Regions from separate parts of the Yoonia sp. GPGPB17 genome, predicted to be linked through region 1. Evidence: riboswitches for the same ligand, from Rfam matches in the RefSeq annotation. Region 1 holds a riboswitch; the other holds the start of a gene.

Region 1 (7,508 bases):
GCTTCCACATTATGCGCAAACTGGCCGTCATGCACGGCGCGGCCATCCACCACGGTCACAACGCCGTCCACTGTTACTTTGGTTGAAATGCCGGGCCAGTTGAACGCACGTACCAAGGGCTGTGGCAGAGCGAGGCCGGAGGTTTCGATCACGATGTGATCGGGTTTGTCTTCGCGGGCCAGCAAGGCTTCCATCGTCGGGATGAAATCATCAGCGACGGTGCAGCAGATGCAGCCGTTGGATAACTCAACAATATCGTCTTCGGTGCACACCTCATCTCCGCAGCCTTTGAGGATGTCACCATCCACCCCAAGGTCACCAAATTCGTTGATGATCAGGGCGATTTTCTTGCCTTCGGCGTTTTGCAGCATGTGGCGGATGAGTGTTGTTTTTCCGGCACCCAGAAAGCCGGTGACAACGGTAGCAGGGATTTTGGCAGGCATAAGTGAAATCCATCTCTGAATGGGCCGGATACGACCCTGTTTGTTTGAAGCCCTATGCAATGGCTGCTTTCTTTTCAAGCTGGGAGCATGCATGGGAAATGTGGAAAGGTGTCCTCCACCAGTCGTTCGACAGGCAGAGGACCCTCTTCTTCGTCAGATTGAATACAGGCGCGGCGTTACCAATGCGCTGCCTTCCAGTTTGCGCATGCCTTTGGCGGCAGCAAGCACGGCCAGATCGGCGAGTGGTTCGATCAATAGGATCAGCATGTAGGCTGCCCCAAACGACAGAACCGCAGACACGTTTTCCGCCCCAAACCCGCTGCCGTAGAAAGCCCAGAATGCAACCCATACCACGATGCCGCCCTGATAGGTGGCGGACATGGCCAAGCACTGCTTGAAGGACAGATCGACATAGGCTGTGCCTTTGGTAATGACGTGTTTGGATAGCAGATGCAGTCCGAAAAGTGGCACCAGCAGGGTGGTCACGTTCATCGCGTATTGTGGCAAGTCGGTTGGGGCAAAGAACGCGCCTTGGATCAGAAGCCCCAAAGCAAGGCCAATGGCCGCTGGTGCTGTGCCCAGAATCAACAAGAGTGTTGTGCCAAGGATAAAGTGTACCTCTGACACGCCGACGGCCACATGCGGCAGCAATTCAAAGAAGACAAAGACGGCAACGGTTGCAATTGCGGCCCGAATGGACAGCGACAGGATGCCACGGTCACGCAGCGACTCCCAGATCAGTTTGGCGGAATAGGCGGCCGCGCCTGCGGCTGTGGCGTAAGACAGGGCGAGTTTCGCCCCGGTGACGATACCGGGTTCGATATGCATGATATTTCCTTCCTTGGCCGTCATCCCCGACGGCTGGTTTCACGATACGCATGGCTGGTCTCCTGGCTTGCGGGTCACGGCGCTTTGCGGCCTTCCCAGGGCGGACCCCAGTGGCGTTGTCGCAAAGCGCTCTCCGCATACAGTCGCGGGGGCGGCTGTGGCATCAGACCTCCGGTTCGGATCGGCCTTTCCACATTCCCATTTGATCCCCTGACGCTGGGCGTCGTACGGGGAACCATGCCGGTAAACCGTGCGTCTATCCGGCAGGTCAGGTCAAGTTGAAAACCGACGTTTGTAGATGGTTTGACGTCGCGTCTGGGGCAATCAACCTTTTCGTCCCCATGGAAATGGGCCGAAAATCGCAATATCTTGTGGATAACCTGGCGGAACATGGCACATGCAGGGTTCAAAGCGTTGACTCGCGGTGCAACAGAGGGCGATGCTTTGCCACCTTGAGGAATCATACGGGCAAAAACGTTGCGCTTTAGCAAACTGCGACTGAATGGCTTTAAAAGCTTTGTCGACCCCACCGACCTGATCATCGCGGATGGTCTGACAGGTGTTGTGGGGCCGAATGGCTGTGGCAAGTCAAACCTGCTTGAGGCGCTGCGCTGGGTCATGGGTGAAAACCGCCCCAAGGCAATGCGTGGCGGTGGGATGGAGGATGTGATTTTTGCCGGGGCGGCGACGCGGCCCGCGCGTAACTTTGCAGAAGTGTCCCTCGTCATCGACAATGGTGAGCGTCTCGCGCCTGCGGCCTTCAACGATGACGATAATCTTGAGATCATTCGCCGGATCACGCGTGATGCGGGTTCTGCCTACAAGGTTGGCGCAAAGGATGTGCGCGCTCGGGATGTGCAGATGTTGTTCGCGGACGCCTCGACCGGCGCGCATTCACCAGCGTTGGTGCGGCAGGGCCAGATTTCTGAACTGATCAATGCAAAACCCAAGGCACGTCGACGCATTCTCGAAGAAGCGGCGGGTATCTCGGGTCTTTATCAGCGCCGCCACGAGGCAGAGTTGAAGCTGAAGGGTGCTGAGACGAACCTGACCCGCGTCGATGACGTGATTGAGCAATTGGCTGCACAGTTGGGCCAGTTGGCACGGCAGGCCAAGCAGGCCGCGCGCTATCGCGAGATTGGAGACAAGCTGCGCCGCGCCGAGGGCATGTTGCTGTTCCGTCGCTGGAAAGAGGCGGATGAGGCATTGCTGGCTGCGGCGGATCAGTTGCGTGAGCGAACGACGACAGCGGCGCAGGCTGAGAAGGCGGCGCGTGAAGCCGCCAAAGGCCGTGCAGTCGCAGAGGAAGCTCTACCACCTTTACGTGAGGACGAGGCGATTGCCGCCGCCGTTTTACAGCGCTTGCAGGTCCAGCGTGACACGCTGAAAGATCAGGAACAGCGCGCGCTTGATATGATCGAGACGCTGCGCGGGCGTATCGAACAACTCACCCATGACATGGAACGTGAAAGCGGGCTGAACAAGGACGCGGGCGAGACGATTGAGCGGCTTGAATGGGAAGCGCGCGAGATTGGCAAAGCGGGTGAAGGGCACGAGACCCGCCTGGAAGAGGCGCAGGTTGCTGCGCGCGAGGCAGCGGGTGTGTTGCAACAACGCGAGGCTGATCTGGCGCAACTGACCGAGGATGTGGCGCGGTTGGCGGCCCGGCACCAGTCGGCCCAACGTTTGTTGGATGACAACCGCACGACTTTGGCCAAGAGCGAAGATGAGGCAGAGCGTGCAAAGGCAGCAATGGCCGAAGCTGAAGCGGCGCTGACAAAGGCCGAGGCTGATTTTACCGCTGCTGGGGCGGCCGAGAAAGCGGCGGTCGCCGCTGCCGAGGCCGCGGACAAAGCCTTGGTCGCGGCGGAAAGCGCGCGGGCCGATACGCAGGCACGCGAAAGCGATGCGCGGGCACTGCGCTCTGAGGCCGAAGGCGAAGCGAATGCTTTGCGCGCTGAGGTGGCAGCCTTGGCCAAACTGGTTGAACGCGACACAGCAGAAGGCGGTCAAGTGCTTGATCTGCTGCGTGTCCAAGGTGGATACGAGAAAGCGCTGGGCGCGGCGTTGGCTGACGATCTGCGTGCCCCCGCGATTGTTGATGATGCCAAATCGGGCTGGGCTTTGCTGCCCAGCTATGGGTCTGCGCAAACATTGCCAGAGGGCGTCATAGCACTGACCAACTATGTGACTGTGCCCGAGGTGTTGGCGCGCCGCATGAGCCAAGTTGGATTGGTTGAGGCCGCCGATGGTCCGCGGTTGCAGGCTGACCTGAAGCCCGGACAACGGCTGGTGTCGGTCGAAGGTGACTTATGGCGCTGGGACGGGTTCCGCGCTGGGGCAGAGGATGCACCCTCGGCGGCTGCATTGCGTTTGCAACAGTTGAATCGCCTGACAGAATTGAAGCGCGATCTGGAAGAAGCGTCGGCTACTGCTATCGGCGCGGCGCAGGCGCATGAGACCCTTACGGGGATGTTGAAAGAGCAGACGGAGGCCGACCACGCGGCCCGCCAAGCACGTCGTGATGCGGATCGTGCCGTCGCAGATGCCAATCGTGCGGCAAGCCGGGCCGAGGCGGATCGGAACCTGTCGCAAGGCAAGCTGGAAAGCCTTGGGCTGGCCATGAAGCGGCATGAAGAAGAAGCGCTGACCGCCCGCCGCGCTTTGGCCGCCGCAGAGAAGGCCGCGGAAGAACTGGGTGATCTGGATACAGCGCGCGCGTCGGTGGAAGACGTGAAAATGACTGTTGAGGCGGCGCGGATCACGATGATGTCCCGCCGTTCGGCCCATGACGAAGTGCGCCGTGAAGGCGAAGCGCGACTGAAGCGCAGTCAGGAAATCACCAAGGAAGTCAGTGGCTGGAAGCACCGGTTGGAGACCGCCAACAAGCGGACGGCCGAACTGGCTGAGCGGAAGACCGAATCTGAGACGGCCTTGGCCGAGGCGACCGCCGCACCCGAAGAAATCGCGGCCAAGCGTGCTGAACTTGCTGATGCAATTGATGAGGCTGAAGCGCGGCGTAAGGCATCTGCGGATAAGCTGGCTGAGGCAGATAACGTGTTGCGCGAGGCGGGCCATCAGGAGCGCGAAGCAGAGCGCCAGGCATCGGAAGCACGCGAAGCGCGGGCGCGGTCCGAGGCGCGCTCGGACGCTGCAAAAGAGACCGTTGCTTATGCGGCCGAACGGATCATGGAAGCGCAGGAAGTGACACCTGAGAAGCTGCTAGAGACGCTCGAGACGGACGTCGATCAGATGCCTGCATCCGAAGTGATCGAAGGTCAGGTCAACGCCTTCAAACGTCAGCGCGACAGTCTGGGCGCGGTGAACCTGCGGGCCGAGGAAGATGCCAAAGACGTGCAGATCGAGCACGATGCGCTTGTGACCGAGAAGGCTGACCTAGAAGCGGCGATTGCAGCGCTGCGTTCAGGTATCGCGAGCCTGAACAAAGAGGGGCGCGAGCGGCTGCTGACGGCCTTTGAGCAAGTGAACGAGAACTTTGGCCTTCTGTTTACACACCTCTTTGGGGGCGGCGAGGCGAAACTTGTTCTGGTCGAATCCGATGATCCGCTGGAAGCTGGTCTTGAGATCATGTGTCAGCCGCCCGGCAAGAAACTTAGCACATTGTCTCTGCTGTCAGGTGGTGAACAGACGTTGACGGCACTAGCCCTGATTTTTGCAGTCTTCCTTGCGAATCCTGCCCCAATCTGTGTGCTTGATGAGGTTGACGCGCCACTCGACGACGCCAACGTCACGCGTTTCTGTGATCTGTTGGACGAAATGACCCGCCGCACCGAAACCCGGTTCCTGATCATTACGCACCATGCGGTGACAATGAGCCGGATGGATCGTCTGTTTGGTGTAACCATGGGTGAGCAAGGTGTGTCACAACTGGTCTCAGTCGATCTGAAGCGGGCCGCCGCCATGGTGGCCTAGGGTGTCAATCTGCCGTACCCAAGTATGGTCAAAGCCGATTGAGCAGGTCTATCGTTGGCCACGCATCTGCTGGCAGTCCTAAGCGTACCTGTTCTGCCTGAACCGCCGCGCGTGTCATTGCGCCCAGTATCCCATCAATACCGCCCACATCATGCCCGCGTTGCGTCAGTTTCTGTTGCAATTGCTGCATCTGAGCACCGCTGAGTGCAGCGGTTGGATTGCCCGCATCATAGACGGTTGCACCGCTCAGGCGCGTTGCGAAATAGGCAGCCGTCGTGACATAGACGAAGCTCTTGTTCCAATCGAAGTAAACTTCAAAGTTCGGATAAGCGAGGAAGGCCGGTCCATCGCGGCCCATGGGCAGCAGAATGGAGGCTTGCAAGTTCGACGGTCCCAAGCTGCCTTCGCGCGCCCGCACACCGCGGGCCGCCCAGTCCCGCACGCTGGACTTATGGTTCAGACCGGTTCGCGACCAATCAAGATCGGCGGGCACGACGATTTCCTGCAACCAAGGCTCATTGGCCCGCCATCCCAATGACGACAACACATTTGCCCCGGTCATCAGCGCATCCGGTGATGACCCCTTTAGGTCAACAACCCCATCACCATCACCGTCCATGCCTTGGCGCACAATCTCGCGCGGCAGTTTTTGCAGCTGCCCGATTTCGCTTAGCCCATGCGCCCGTTGTCGTGGCAGGGTTCATGCCGCCGCGTCGGTAAAGCTCAATCGCGGCGATCAGTTGTGGGCGGAACAGCTCGGGCCTCCGACAGTCATGGGCAAGAGTCAGCAGGGCGTTGCGGGTGTTGAAGCTACCTTGCACTTGGCCGTAGTCGGTCTCGAATGCCCAAAAAGCCAAGAGTACACCGCGCGGGATGCCAAAGCGGGCTTCGATAGTATCGAAGGTGCTGTCAAACCGCTGGCCATAAATGCGCCCGTTGTCGATACGGTTCTGGCTGATCAATGCGCGCGAAAAACTGATGAAATCGCGTTGAAACACACCCTGCGCTCGGTCTGCATTGATGACCGATTGCTCGATCCGTGCGCCTTGAAAGAAGGCGTCGACCGTTTGTGCGGGAATACCTTCAGCCCGCGCTTCCGCTTTCACACCATCTATGAAGGCGTTGACAGGTCCGCCGCAGGTTTGGGCGGTGGCCATGCTGGCAGAAAGGATCAAGGCGAGTGCTGCGGTGCGCATATCGGTCTCCGGTATCTGGTATTGGCCGGACCGTAGCAGGGACAGAGGGCAGCGCAAGTATGGTTCGCGCAAGGCGGGGGAAGCCACCGATCAGGTCAAGCGGCTTATGATTGCCACGGTAAGGGCCAGCCCAAAAGCGAGCGCCCAGGTTTTCCACAAGACCGCAACCGTCTGATCAATATGATCCGGAGTGAGAGAACGTTCTCCCGCGCTGTTCACGAAGGGATAGTCCCGCATCTCGCCGTCGTAGCTGCGTGGTCCGCTGAGTGCGATATCAAGGCCGTGCGCCATCGCAGCTTCTGGCCAACCGGCGTTGGGTGAGCGGTGGAGCGGGGCGTCGTCAAAGATTGCCTTTGGTTGCGAGCGGGATGTAACGGCCCAAATCATCAGTGCGCTCAGCCTTGCCGGGATAAGATTGAGCAGGTCATCTAGTTTTGCAGAGGCCCACCCGAACTCTGCGTGCTTTGGCGTACGGTAGCCAATCATGCTGTCGGCGGTGTTCGTGATCTTGTAGATCAGCAGCCCCGGCAAGCCAGCGAGCGCAAACCAGAAGATCGGGGCGATCACGCCATCAGAGAGGTTTTCAGCAGCACTTTCAGTCGCAGAGCGTGCGACCGCCGCTTGGTCCATATCCTTCGTATCACGCCCTACAATCATGGCGACGCAGCGTCGCCCATCGCCCAGAGACAGGCGCAGGGCATCAGCAACGGCCTGCACGTGTTCGACAAGTGATTTTTGCGCCAGCAAGATTGCAACGACGATCACGTCAAGAACATAACCCGGCGCAAGTTCAATGATCCATCCAAAGATGCCAGCCATGATGCATAGTCCGGCGATGGTAATGGCACCCATCAGTCTCTTGCTTGCGCCTTTGTTGAAGCTTTGATCGCACCATCCAATCAGGCGACCCATGAGGACTGCCGGGTGCACGAAACGTGACCAAAGCCATCTTGGCTCGCCCAGTAGCGCATCCAACAGCATGCCAAAGACGAGTGTCACAACGCGGCTTCCAGTTGTGCCCAGCGGTTTGGTGCGGGCAGCCCAAGCCGCAGCCAATCATGCGCATAAGGAAAGGTGCGGGACCAGACATGATGCTGGGCCAGTTGGT
Region 2 (7,508 bases), 1.2 Mb from region 1:
CTAAAGACGTTAATCAGCTCGTTGCCTGTGTTTGCCAAAGGCAGGTCAATGACAAAGCTGATGCCGATCACCCAGTAAAAGATGACGAGCAGGACGGGTGTACCGAGCATGAAGAAGATCGTCACGCCCAATGAGATAAGTGTAATCCATGTGCTATCGGCCATTAGACGTCCCCCCGATCACAGCTTGCTTGATGATCTGATCACCGGATTTGAAGTTGTTCCAATCCTCGATCCAATTGCCGATCACACGGCCAGCCATCAGTGTGAACGCAATGGGCACCGTGATGTAGAACCACCACTTCATGACGTCATCGACACCATCCACCAACTGGAAGTTATCAGCGGAAAGCGCTGTAAACCGAAGCGAAGTCGTAATCGCAATCCAGCAAAAGCCTAACCAAAGGGCTGCATCCAGCGTGAGCGTTGCCATCTGCCCACTGGGCGGCATTTTTGAACGGAACTCACTGAAACTCAGGTGCGTGCGAAGCTTCACATTATATGAGCAGGCAAACCAGGCCATCACCATAAACAGGAATGGGGGCACGGTTGTGGAACCCGACCATTGGTTCGAAAAGACAAACCGGTCGATCACACCCCAGCAAATGATGCCTGCGATGATCAGATACATGACCACCGACGTTGTACGCTCTAGATGGCGTTCGATGAACGGCACGTAATGGTACAAAAGATGCGCAAGATACCCGCCCACAAATGTGAAAACAAAACAAAACAGCCACATGCCGTTTGCATCAAAGGCTTGACGCATATCCCACGTGCTGCCCGAGAAGATGGCCGGTATGACAGCCACCGCTTCAGCCAATATTGACATCTAGGTCTCCCCCTAATGTGTCATAATGTCGCTACTATGGAGCGATCTTATTTGTATGAAAAGGGCCGACCGAACTCCCATTCGGTCGGCCCAGATCTTTCGGGTAGATGAAGGCTGTATTAGCCTTTCCACCAACGACGTGGCTCGACGTTCTCAGGCAGTGTGTCGCCGTCAATTGTACGTACCTCGTCATAGATTTCCTGATATGTGTCCAAACCGCCGGACCACCCGTTCAGGCGCTCACGCCACTCTTCCCAGAGTGCTGGCTGGAACTCAGGTGAACACATCTCTTCGGCTTTCCGGATCTCTTCTGGAGACAGGAATGCGTTGCGCACGTTGTTCTGTGCAAAGATTGTGTTTGGCAGCTGTGGATCAGACTGACCAACGGTGTTGATCAAAGCAACTTCGTTCGCGGCCTGAACATGTGTCTGTGCCCAATAGGATGATTCCATCACCGCATCCTGCAAATAACCCTCAAGGCTATCGAAGACAGAGGCCGACATGGCTGTGTGTTCTGTCCCGCAGAAGAAGTTCAGGTGAACCGATTGGGATACCACGGGTGCCATGTTCGCATATGCCACCGCAGACGCCCATGTTTCAGCACCGTCGATCAGACCCTGCTTCAGGCCGTCGAGTGTTTCTTCCCAAGCAACCGGAACAGGGTTCAGGTTCAAAGCGTTCATCGCGATGCGACCAAGCTGCGTACCGGTGACACGGTTTTTTGTGCCTGCCAGTTCGTCAATCGACGTCACCGTTGGCTTGTCTTCAAAGTTCAGACCCAACTGGATACCGCGAAGTTCGGCGTGGCTGAACAGGAACTTCAGACCGTGGCGCTTCTCATATGGTTCACGCAGAAGACGCATGGACGCTGGTGAATACAGGAAGTGATACTGGTCCGCACGGTTACGGAACATATAGGCGTAGTCCAGAACGTTCAGATAAGGTGCACCACCGGCAGAGTTCTGTGTGGATGCCGCGTAGATATCAACGATCCCCTGCTGTGTTTTTTCAACGCAAGATGTCTGACCGCAGATTTGGTTGTCACCTATAAACTCGATGCAAATCTCACCATCTGTCCGTGCTTCAAGGTCACGCGCGAATTCCAGCGCACCAGCGCGCTCGATCAAAAGGTTGCGCGCATTAAAGCCGGATGCACCGAATTTGAGGTTATATTTTGCCTCTTTCGAGAAGCGACGCTCGTAGGTCGATTCAGCCGCAGACGCCAAGTTTGCAAGGCTCATGGCCCCACCAAACGTACCCGCTGCCATCAGCGTCGAGCTCATCCCGTACTGCCCTGCCAGCTTAAACAGATCCCGCCGCGAAATACGGCTGAGTTTATCTCCAATCATCATGTTTCCTCCCATGCTGTCGATTATTGAGACTATTAGTTTCAAAAAAGCCTAGTATAGTCTGACCGTTCTGCATAGAGTTTTTTCAAATAAATGGAGAACGATTCAGTGGAAGCCGATTTTATTGTTGTAGGTGCAGGGTCCGCAGGGTGCGTCCTTGCCAACCGTTTGAGTGCAAATCCAGCTCATAAGGTGATCCTGCTTGAGGCTGGCGGAAAAGACAACAATCCCTGGATTCACATCCCCGTCGGGTATTTCAAAACCATCCATAATCCAAAGGTGGACTGGTGCTACAAGACGGAACCGGATCCAGGCTTGAATGGGCGATCTATCGAATGGCCCCGCGGTAAGGTCTTGGGCGGATCGTCTTCTCTCAACGGCCTCCTTTATGTACGCGGTCAGCCACAGGACTACGACCGCTGGCGTCAAATGGGAAACGCTGGATGGGGCTGGGATGATGTTTTGCCGCTGTTCAAGCGATCCGAGAGTAATGAACGCGGTGCAGATGAATTTCATGGCAATGAGGGAAATCTGTCGGTCTCCAACATGCGGATCCAGCGCCCCATCACCGATGCGTGGGTCGCTGCGGCACAAGCGGCAGGCTACAAGTTCAACCCGGACTATAACGGCGCAGATCAGGAAGGTGTTGGTTTCTTCCAACTGACCGCACGCAATGGTCGCCGGTGCAGTTCAGCTGTTGCTTTCCTCAATCCGGTGAAATCGCGCGAAAACCTGCAAATCATCACCCATGCACAGGTTGAAAAGGTCATCATCGAAGGCAAGCGCGCCACGGGCGTTACGTACACCGACCGCAGCGGCACTCTGCAAAAGGTCACAGCGCGCAAGGAAATTGTGCTTTCGGGCGGTGCGATTAACTCGCCTCAGATCCTGATGCTCTCAGGCATCGGTGAGGCCGCACAGCTTAACGAAAATGGGATCAATGTGATCAATGACCTGCCCGGCGTTGGGAAGAACATGCAAGACCATTTGCAAGCGCGGCTGGTCTACAAATGCAACGAACCCACACTCAACGACGAGGTCAGCTCGCTCTTCGGACAGGCCAAGATCGGCCTGAAGTATTTGATGTTCCGTGCGGGGCCGATGACAATGGCGGCCAGCCTGGCAACCGGGTTCCTGAAAACCCGCGACGACATCGAAACGCCCGATATCCAGTTCCACGTCCAACCGCTCTCTGCCGAAAACCCTGGCAAAGGGGCCGACAAATTCTCGGCCTTCACCATGTCGGTGTGCCAGCTACGGCCCGAAAGCAAAGGCGAGATCAGGTTGCAAGGGAACGACCCAAAGGCCTACCCCAAAATCATCCCGAACTACCTGTCGACTGAGACGGATTGCCGAACCGTCGTGGCTAAGCGTGAACATCGCCCGCACCATCGCAAAGCATGCGCCGCTGACCTCCAAGATCAGCGAAGAGTTCCGCCCCCACGCCGACCTGCCCATGGACGACTATGAGGCGACGCTCGATTGGGCACGCAGCAACACGGCATCAATCTATCACCCCACGGGCACCTGCAAGATGGGTCAAGGCAAAGAAGCCGTGGTCGACGAACGCCTGCGGGTGCATGGGATCGACGGTTTGCGTGTGGCCGATTGTTCGATCATGCCAGAGATTGTCTCGGGGAACACCAATGCCCCGGCGATCATGATCGGTGAAAAAGCATCTGATTTGATTTTGGAGGATGCTTAGCGGTAGCAGCCTACGCCCTCTGATTGGTTCTTTCACACATCGAACCGCTTACAAATCAGGCCTTCCGGTTTCCGGTAGGTCTTGAAGCCCATGGCCTCGTAATATCCAAGGCCTTCGGGGTTGGTCGCGGCGATCGCGGCATCAATATGGATCAGTCCGGCATCGCGTGCCGCTTTCTTGGTTACATCAAACAAAGCACGACCCGCGCCACGCCGCGCCGCAGACGGCCTTATGTGCGTCCCTACAATGCCCCATCCCGGCTCGACACCCCATTGGTTGCCCGACGTTGCCATTCTAAGAGATTGGAACCCCAAGATCACATCCTCATGTTCCGCCACAGAGCATATTATTCTGACGGGATCATTGATATAATAAGACAGGACATGCGCTTCGGTATCGGGGCTCGTGCGTTTGCGTGCCGCTGTCAGCTCGCGCAGCAGAACGCTCATTTCAGTCGCATCTTCAGCCATGGCGTCGCGTATCATCATAGTTGAGCCTCCAATGCGACAAGCAGTTCATTTCATGGCATCAGTCTGAAATGACACCACAACTGTCAAGTCACTACTTGACCCCTCGCGCGGAATCGCAAACAGTGCAACCGATGGTTCTCTGGCGCCGAAAATGCGTCCGGGATGAAAAGGGAATACGGTGAGGAAGAGCCAAAGCGCGCCAAATCCGTAACTGCCCCCGCAACTGTGAGCGGCGAGCGACCCCGATGATCACCACTGAGCAAACGCTCGGGAAGGGATCGGGCAAGCAGCGACCCGCAAAGTCAGGAGACCTGCCATCAAAGGGTACAGAAATGTGCCAAAGAAACTCAAACCGGGCGGGGTGTCCGGAGCGGAGATCATGATGGTGAAACAGGCTCAACTGGCCGCACAGACATGCCGTTCTCAAGCCCCGCATTTGCGCGGAGGGCTGCATGGACCGGACAACACAACATCGCATCACCGTTTGTACATCGTGCAAACATAAAGGGACGGATTGCCGCCCCGGATATGAACTGATCGAAAAACTGCGCAAGGCGATTGCTGCGGCGGGAGATAGCATTTCTGAGGACTTCGCCATTTCCGGCGTTGCCTGCATGGCAGGCTGCGATCGCCTTGCACCGTGGCCTATCACGGCACCCAGAAGGCGACCTACCTCTTCGGTGATATGACGCCAGAGGATGACATCAACGATCTGGTCGCGTTCGCCAAGCAATACGCCCTGCTGCACGACGGCTGGTGTTCCTCTGTTGACCGGCCCGGAAAACTGCGAAAATCTACGCTGGCGCGCGTTCCTGCGGCGATGATTGCCCTGGAAGACACAAAGGCACTGGTGTCATGAGCGGCGTTCACTTGCGTGTCTCTAACGTCAGCTGGCGCCCGCACAAACGCGCAGCGCCAGTCCTGCACGCAACAAGTTTTGACCTCAAAAAAGGGCATGTGCTTGGTGTGGTTGGACCCAACGGGGCCGGTAAGTCAACGTTGCTGCGTTTACTCTATCGTTTCCAAGCGCCCACAACAGGCGAGGTGCAGATCGACGGTATGGACATCTGGAAGATGCCAGCGCGCACGGCTGCCCAGCATGTCGCCGCCGTCCTGCAGGAACAAGCCGCAGCTTTTGGCCTGAGTGTCCGTGAAATCATCTCGCTTGGGCGCACCCCGCACCATAAGGGTTTTGGCGGTGCTGACACACATGACATGACGGTCATCGACAAGGTCATCACCATGCTCGACCTGACGGGGCTGGAACATCGCGATTTCGGCACTCTCTCGGGCGGCGAACGCCAAAGGGTCATGGTTGCACGTGCGCTTGCGCAGGAACCCGAAATCCTGATCTTGGACGAACCAACCAACCATCTCGATATTCGTCATCAACTCGAAGTTCTGGCACTGATCCGGCAACTCGACCTGACGATCGTCGTATCACTCCACGACCTCAATATGGCGGCTGACATCTGCGATGACCTCCTTGTTCTCGAAGATGGCCAGCCACGCGGTTTTGGCACACCTGACGCGCTGCTGACCGAAACGCTCGTGTCCCGCACTTTCCGCGTGGATGCGCGCCGCGAAAAGCTGGCACCCAGCGACACCAATCACCTGTCTTTCCACCTTCCAATCTAGAGACCATAGTTATGAAACTGACCCTTACAACCGCACTCTTCACCTTTGCCGCAAGCACAACCTTCGCGCAGACCACAGTCCAAAGCTGCGACCGCGAAGTGACCTTCGATGCGCCACCGCAAGCAGCAATTTCAAACGACGTCAACCTGACCGAGATGATGCTGGTGCTTGGCCTGACAGACCATATGGTCGGCTACACCGGCATTTCCGGCTGGAACAAACTGGACGCGGAGATGCGTGCGGGGGTGGATGCACTGCCCGAGCTTTCGGAGCAATATCCATCGAAAGAAGTGCTGATCGGTGCTGATGCCGATTTCTTTTTCGCAGGCTGGAACTATGGCATGCGGGTCGGTGGCGAAGTCACCCCAGAGACGCTCGCCCCCTTTGGCATTCAGGTGTACGAGCTGACCGAAAGCTGCATCCATATCAGCGAGAAAGGTGCGGCATCGATGGACGACATGTACAACGACCTGCGCAATCTCGCCGCAATCTTCGATGTTCCTGATCTTGCAGAGGCCCTCATTGCTGGCTATCAGGCAGAGTTGGAAGACTTCCTTGCATCGCAACCTGCGCTTGAGGCCGCACCGCGCGTTTTCGTTTATGACAGTGGCGAGGATGTACCTTTCACCGCTGGCCGCTACGCCATGCCGAACGCGCTGATCGAGGCGGCTGGCGGCGCAAACATCATGGATGACTTCGAGAAGAGCTGGGCGACCGTCGGCTGGGAAGACGTGGTCGAACGCAACCCCGAGGTCATCGTGATCGTGAACTATGGCGAAGTTACCGCTGAGCAAAAGCGCGCATTCATGATGACAAACCCGGCGTTCGCTGACCTTGAAGCCGTCAAGAACGACCGCTTTGTGGTGCTTGAATACGTCGAAGCCACACCCGGGCCACGTAACATTGAGGCCGTTAAGACATTGGCCGCGGCCTTCCGCGGCAACTAAGGATGACTGAGGCCAACCCAGAGGTCGCCATGCTCGCGCCGCAAAAAGGCAGATTGCGGCTGACCTTTGGGGTGGGGCTTGTTGCTCTGTTTTTGTCGCTTTCTATCGCGGTAAGCGTTGGGGCTGTTTCAGTGCCCTTCACCACCGTTTGGGGCGTGCTGGCCAACAAAGTAATGCCGGGTCTTATCACCCCAGACTGGTCCAACGGGCGCGCAGCGATTGTCTGGGACATCCGTTTTCCCCGCGCCATATTAGCCTGCCTGGTCGGGGCGGGTTTGGCGATTGTTGGTGCCAGTTTGCAAGCGGTCACACGTAACCCGCTGGCTGACCCGCATCTGCTGGGCATCTCTGCAGGTGGCGCATTCGGGGCAATACTTGCACTGCTGCATACGGGGCTGTTCATTGGCTTGCTGACGGTTCCCTTCATGGCATTTCTGGGCGCATTGGCGGCCACGCTGATCGTCCTCGGGGTGTCCCAATTTGTCGGTGCGACCAGCGCAGACCGCCTTGTACTGGCTGGCGTCGCTATTTCCTTCATCGTCATGTCCGGTGCGAACGTTCTGATTTT

Evidence for each region. Region 1 has a riboswitch for cobalamin ahead of QTO30_RS16920 (energy-coupling factor ABC transporter permease). Riboswitches for the same ligand answer to the same signal wherever they lie in the genome.
Region 2: it holds a riboswitch for cobalamin, as region 1 does, so the genes downstream of both, QTO30_RS22075 (DUF1636 family protein) here and QTO30_RS16920 (energy-coupling factor ABC transporter permease) in region 1, are expected to answer to the same signal.

Annotation. Positions count from the first base shown of each region.
Region 1 is NZ_JATACI010000002.1:3,215,702-3,223,209, forward strand. It holds gene cobW (cobalamin biosynthesis protein CobW) at 1-443, opposite strand, end outside; gene QTO30_RS16920 (energy-coupling factor ABC transporter permease) at 597-1,271, opposite strand; cobalamin riboswitch at 1,307-1,526, opposite strand; gene smc (chromosome segregation protein SMC) at 1,749-5,204, shown strand; partial or broken gene QTO30_RS16930 (lytic murein transglycosylase) at 5,233-6,400, opposite strand; gene cbiB (adenosylcobinamide-phosphate synthase CbiB) at 6,491-7,399, opposite strand; gene QTO30_RS16940 (threonine-phosphate decarboxylase) at 7,396-7,508, opposite strand, start outside.
Region 2 is NZ_JATACI010000002.1:2,002,385-2,009,892, reverse strand. It holds gene QTO30_RS10805 (TRAP transporter large permease) at 1-164, opposite strand, end outside; gene QTO30_RS10800 (TRAP transporter small permease) at 154-831, opposite strand; gene QTO30_RS10795 (TRAP transporter substrate-binding protein) at 951-2,183, opposite strand; partial or broken gene QTO30_RS10790 (GMC family oxidoreductase) at 2,274-3,885, shown strand; gene QTO30_RS10785 (GNAT family N-acetyltransferase) at 3,918-4,373, opposite strand; cobalamin riboswitch at 4,471-4,688, shown strand; partial or broken gene QTO30_RS22075 (DUF1636 family protein) at 4,808-5,214, shown strand; gene QTO30_RS10770 (ABC transporter ATP-binding protein) at 5,211-5,993, shown strand; gene QTO30_RS10765 (ABC transporter substrate-binding protein) at 6,005-6,940, shown strand; gene QTO30_RS10760 (FecCD family ABC transporter permease) at 6,970-7,508, shown strand, end outside.